DNA from 2 places in the Planococcus chinensis genome. Region 2 is predicted to be linked to the other one. Evidence: riboswitches for the same ligand, from Rfam matches in the RefSeq annotation. Region 2 holds a riboswitch; the other holds the start of a gene.
The links. A riboswitch is a leader RNA that binds a small molecule or an ion and turns the genes downstream of it on or off. The one in region 2 is predicted to bind cyclic di-GMP.

Region 1 (3,126 bases), on a different contig from region 2:
CTTTTGAAAAAATTTCTGGATGGTTGTTATTATACTATATCGCTTTCGAGGATGCCTTGTCTGACAGCCATAATATGTAAAGTTATGTATAAATAGATAGTCTTTTATTGCAATTATTCTGGATGAGTTGCGGCGAAACGGCTTCGGTCTCTAGCGGCGGCAGCTTTGGAAAAGGGGGATTCACAGGTTCCAATAAAAAAAGACACGCTGATATCAGCGTGTCTTGGATATTAAGGCTGCAGCGTCATCCAGCTGCCGACATGGTGAATGGCATTCCCTTTGTAAGCAGGGTTCCCTGCGTAATGGGCAGCGACTGCCGCAAGTTCCTGTTCCATGAAGGCTTCGCCTTCTTCGGCAAAAGTGATGATGCTGCCTTCATCGGTCACATCGGTTTCGACGCCGACGATGATGCTTTTGCCCAGGCGCTGGGCCATGGCCATTTCGTTTTTGACGATGTCAATGATCATCGGCGCTGAATCACGGTAAGCCATGATGCCGACACCCGCCGTATTGGCGATGACCCACTCTGCGAGCAGGCCCGTGCCGTATGTGTTTTTGTAAGGGATCTCATCAAACCAGAATGGCATGTCGGCTTCCAGCGGAAGGCCGATTTTTGCTGTGCTTGTATGGGCTCGTTTAAGAAGCGCTTGGAACGATTTGACGGTTGCTGCCTGGTTGGTATTCCAGCCGCTGTACAAATAAGGCTCAACGTCCAGATGGACACCTGCGAACCGGGTGTTTTCCGCGGCCTGCGCCTGATAATCGGCTACCCAGGACAGGAAACGGTCCTGATTGATGTAGCCTTTTGGCGCTACCCATGAAGGGGCTCCGTCGAGTGCATAGATGTCGATGCCCCTCGCTTTCGCTTTCTCGATGAAACTGCCATAGGCCGCTTTTGGAATGTCTCCGTCGATTTGGACGTAGACTTTGTTCAGTCCTTTGCTTTCCAGGAAAGCCAATGTGCCTGCTTCGTCATTCACGAACAGCCAAGGATTCCAAAGCCAAGTCGCACGGACGGGTTGGGGCGCTTCGTTTGCTTGCACATGTCCCGGGCTGGCCAAAGCCATCAAAGAAAATAATGCCATGACAATCACCACCGCTTTTTTTAGCATTTTCTATTTTCCTCCATTCTGTCAGCCGAGGCCCACAGAATGGATGCCTGGCAACCTGACGACCGTGCACTGGGAAACAGTGTGTAGGCTCATGGCTTTGCGTCCTTACCTTTCGGATAAGTTTGCCTTTTTCAGATGATTTTCCTTATTGTACCGCCTTTGGACGACTTTAGTCCAATTACTATGGAACTATTAATTTGACGAGTGTTGGAACCGTTTTTGTGATTACAGGGGATATTCAGCAGGCTCTAGGCACGGAAGGGAAGATGGGCCTCTTAGGAGTTGGCTAAAGCGCTGCCAAAAAGGTATCATGAAAGCAACTGCGGGAGGCCGCAGGCAAGATTGCTTTGCTTCATCGGAGCGAATCGGCTATCCGGTTTTACAAAATAGAACTTTGCGGAAGGGGACCTGAAATTGCCATACCAATTAAGAAAAAACTTTAAGCTGTTCTCTTTGAATTCAAATCCCGAACTGACCAAGGAAATCGCGGAGCTGCTCGGCTGCGAACTGGGCAAAAGCTCCATCACCCGCTTCAGCGACGGGGAAGTCCAGATCAACCTGGAAGAAAGTGTGCGCGGGGCGGAAGTCTTCCTGGTCCAGTCGACAAGCCAGCCGGGAAATGAGCACGTCATGGAACTCTTGATCATGATCGATGCGCTGAAGCGGGCATCCGCGGAAACCATCAATGTGGTCATCCCGTATTACGGCTATGCGCGCCAGGACCGGAAAGCGAGTTCGCGCGAACCGATCACGGCGAAGCTCGTGGCGAACATGCTGGAAACCGCAGGGGCAACCCGCATCATCACGATGGATCTCCACGCGCCGCAGATCCAGGGCTTTTTCGATATGCCGGTGGACCAGCTCTTGGGCGAAACGGTCATAGCGGCGCATTTCCTGGAAAAGGGATTGGAAGATGCGATTGTCGTTGCGCCGGATAACGGGGGACTTGGGAGAGCGCGCAAGCTCGCAAGCGACTTGGACGTGCCGATCGGCTTTATCGACAAGCGCCGGATGAACCCGGGCGAGCCTGAGACGGTGAACATCGTCGGGGACATCCAAGGCAAGAACGTCATCATCATCGTGGACATCATCGATACGGCAACGACCATCTCCTTGGCGGCCAATGTCCTCGTCGAAAGGGGCGCAAAAGCCGTCTATGCCTGCTGTACGCACGGCGTGTTGTCCGGCGGGGCGATCCAGCGGATCCAAGAGTCGGCTGTCACGGAAGTGGTGGTCACCAACACCGTCCGCATCGCTCCGGAGAAGCGCATCCCGAAACTGACAATCCTGTCGGTCGCGCCGCTGCTGGCGGAAGCAATCGAGCATGTGCATAATGAGAAACCGGTCACGCCGCTGTTCGAGTGATTCCGAGGGATTGCTTGGTTCTTCCGCAAACGAATAAAAAATGCTTCGGAAAAGAGGCAGGCACGGGAAATGGGCTCACGCGGTTGTGGGCTCATTTTTCTTTGGCGTTTTGGGGAGTGCCTGAACTAGCCATGCTCCTCTGCTTTTACGGCTCGAAGCTTGGAGGACGGAACAGGAAACCGCCTCTGCCCGAAATACCGAAGGACAATCTTCAATGGGCCGCAAAAATTTCCGGATCATTGCATTGCCGCACCTGAAGAATCATTGATATCCAGTTTTAAGGCGTATAAAAGCAGCGGGGAAATGGCCGGGCTTTGCCAGCTGGCAATGAATGAAAAAGAAGAGATTTTTAATATATCCGTATATTTTAAAAAATAAGCGATTTTTAAATAAAAAATCTATGAAAACGCTTTAAAAAAACGAATGATAGTTATGAAAAAACTTTTAATGTTCGTGTTTAGGTTGACCTCTATAAAGATCCTTGCTATCATTAAACCGAATTTAAAATCGAATAATGTCGTATAAGATTGGGGATATGGCCCGATAGTTTCTACCAAGCCGCCGTAAAGGGTTTGACTACGAGGTAAGTGATAAATGGAGAGTGCGTTTGGTGCTTTCTTTTATTTATACGTGCTCTAGTCAATGCTCC
Region 2 (3,126 bases):
CATGTGCTGGAATCATAATTGCATTCTCATGACTTCCTGGTAAGCTTCAACCACTTTGTTGCGGACTTGGACGGTCATCTGAAGGGACAAGCTCGCTTTTTGCGAAGCGATCATCACTTCGTGGACATCCTGCACTTCGCCGGTGACGAGCTGTCCGGTCAATTTATCCGATTCGTTCTGGGCCGCCTTCACGTCCTGCAGCGTATTCTTCAGAATTTCGCCGAAACCTTCGACTTTATTTTCAACCGCGGGTTTCGCGATTTGTGAGTTTTGCAAAAAGGGTGCTTGTACTTGGCTGGTGATTTCCATAATGACCTCCTAGATGGACTTTATTAAATGAATTTATACTTTTTCAGTATCGATATTCCGCAAAACAGCTTCGCTTTGCTGCGGGCTTGCGCCGAGCTGTCCCGCGGCAGTCTCCGCTGTTTTGCTCCATATCTCAGATAGCATTGCTAAATGAGATATGCTTTCATTCCTCAAAGAAGTTTCTAGCGCCGCCGCGCCCAGGGCTAGGCGGAGTAGTGAGACGAGTGGTTTTCTCGGCTCATTACGGAAGCCATGCCCAAAGCGCCGAAGCGGAATATATACTTTATTTATTTACCGATCTCCAATGCTTTCATGAACATGCTCTTCGATGCGTTCAATGCCGTGACGTTCGCTTCATAAGAACGGGTGGCCGACATCAGATCGACCATTTCTTTGACCGGATCGACGTTCGGCGAGTAGACATAGCCGTTTTCGTCCGCATCCGGATTGTCCGGCGCGTAGGTCTGGACAAACGGCGCTTGGTCTTCTCTGATCTGGGAAACCGAAACGCCCGAAACTGGACCAGCTCCCCGGCTGATTGCTGAAGACAAATGCTGCTGAAACGGCGAAACGCCGTTTTGCGACAGTTCCACCGTTTTCCGGCGGTATGGAACCCATTCGCCGTTTACCATATGCCCGCGCGTTGTGTTAGCGTTCGCGATATTCGATGATACAACGTCCATCCGCAGGCGGTTTGCCGTCAAGCCGGATGCACTGATATTCAAGCCGTTGAATAAATTCATTGATGATTATCTCCCTTCAATGACGGTGCGCAGGGAATTGAATTTTCCATTGACCCGTTCTGTTAAGGCGTTGTACCATAATTGGTTTTTCGCCAGTTCCGCCATTTCGGCGTCCATGTCGACGTTGTTTCCGTTCGGCGTTATTTTGGTGGAGTGGTTTTCTTTGATGATGGAAGAAGAGCCTAGCCCGTTTTCGGTACTGAAAGCAAAATGCCGCGGATCGGTTTTCTTGCTCGCCATGGCTTGGGTGCTGATTGCCGTATCAAACGCTGACTTGAAGCTCACTTGTTTGCTCTTATAGTTGGGGGTATCCACATTCGCAATATTTGCAGTGTGGACACGCTGTTTTAATGTGGCAGTTGACATCGCTTGTTCCAATGATTGGAACGATTGGGGAAAGAGATTCATTTTATAGCTCCTTTGCTGAATTTTGGCCAATAAAAAAACCCACTCAAAAAAGGGCGGATTTACATTCAATCTACCATTTTTCGGTAACCCGGCTGCCATATTACAAGGTAATTTAGGCCCGTGGCTTTGCGCCCTCCCCTTTCGGAAAAGTTTGCCGTTATCGTATGATAATCACTATTCTATTTTTCAAACTCGGTATTTCGTACCAATTTGATTTTCAAGTTCGAAAATTATAGTAACATGATTTTATTAATTTGTATATTTTTCTTTTATAAATTTTTTAGTATATATTTTACATTTTTTTCTGTTGTTCGTCGCAAAAAGATGTTATGCTTACCCGTAAATGAGCATATCCCATTTTGAGAGGAATGAACTAATATGTTTCGTGGTTTATACACGGCCACTTCCGGCATGATGGCGCATAACCGGAAACAGCAGATGCTGACCAATAATTTGGCGAATGCCAATACGCCAGGCTTTAAACAAGACCAAACGGTCATCCGTTCTTTTCCCGATCAGCTGATCAAAGCGATGGGATCCGCGAAAACAATGGCTTCCGGGCATCATCTTGGCAGCATGTCAACAGGCGTCTATGCACAGGAAGGCATTCCGTCTTTCGCGCAAGGCGCTTTAAAATCGACTGGAAACGCAACAGATTTTGCGTTAATGGACGATCTGCTGCCTGTCAATCCTGCCACAAATGAGCGGGGGTCTTTAGTCTTTGCCGTCGCGCTTCCCAATAACGAGGTCCGCTACACCAAAAATGGCCAGTTTTCTGTCGGTCCGGACGGGTTGTTGAAAACGAGTGAAGGGCATAATGTCCTCGGCTCGGACTTATCTCCTATAAGAGTTGATTCTAAAGATTTCACTGTCGAAGAAGATGGCACAATAACTTCGGCAAACGGAACCTCTACCAATGACCTATGGATTGGCTATACAGAAAATCCTCAGCAATTGGTAAAAGAAGGCCATGGTTTATTGCGCTGGGCTGGCAACGGATTGGAAGTTCCACAGCTTGCCGAAGGTGTTCCCTTCCTGGATAATTCGCGTTCATTTGTCAAACAAGGGTTCGTGGAATCGTCCAATGTCGATCTGACCCAGACGATGACTGACATGATGAGCACCTACCGCGGATTCGAATCAAATCAGAAAGTCCTACAGGCATATGACCGTAGCATGGAAAAAGCGGTCAACGAAATTGGCCGCGTTTAACGAGGAGGTTTCCAAACGATGAACATTCAAATGAACACAGCTGGAAATTCGATGCGCGAACTTCAGAAAAAAGTCGACGTCATCGCCAATAATATTTCCAATGTAAATACAAATGGCTATAAAAGGCACGAAGCAAACTTCTCCGATACACTCGTCCAGTCGATCACCAAACAAGCCGGTCCGGCACATGAAATCGGACGGAGTACGCCAAATGGACTACGTATTGGTTCTGGCGTCAAAGTCGCCGAAACGAGCCTTCGGAGCGAACAAGGCTCCATCCGCCAGACCGGCCGTGACCTCGATTTCAACATCCAGGGCAGCAACGGATTTTTCCGGGTCGCCTCTGAAGGGAACGTCTTCTACACCCGGGACGGCTCTTTCCAGACGCAGCCGGTACTCAATTCGAACCGCGTCAATCTCGTGACATCGAACGGCGACTCCGTGCTCGACCGCA

Region 1: linked by a shared signal. The riboswitch ahead of ACFSDB_RS01060 (glycoside hydrolase family protein) and the one ahead of flgB (flagellar basal body rod protein FlgB) in region 2 are both predicted to bind cyclic di-GMP.

What each region holds. Positions count from the first base shown of each region.
Region 1 covers NZ_JBHUFW010000002.1:227,300-230,425, forward strand. The annotation lists gene ACFSDB_RS01060 (glycoside hydrolase family protein) at 231-1,112, opposite strand; cyclic di-GMP riboswitch class I at 1,159-1,249, opposite strand; gene ACFSDB_RS01065 (ribose-phosphate diphosphokinase) at 1,527-2,477, shown strand; purine riboswitch at 2,975-3,076, shown strand.
Region 2 covers NZ_JBHUFW010000004.1:323,360-326,485, reverse strand. The annotation lists gene fliE (flagellar hook-basal body complex protein FliE) at 13-309, opposite strand; gene flgC (flagellar basal body rod protein FlgC) at 597-1,052, opposite strand; gene flgB (flagellar basal body rod protein FlgB) at 1,059-1,460, opposite strand; cyclic di-GMP riboswitch class I at 1,540-1,626, opposite strand; gene ACFSDB_RS03935 (flagellar hook-basal body protein) at 1,839-2,672, shown strand; gene ACFSDB_RS03930 (flagellar hook-basal body protein) at 2,691-3,126, shown strand, end outside.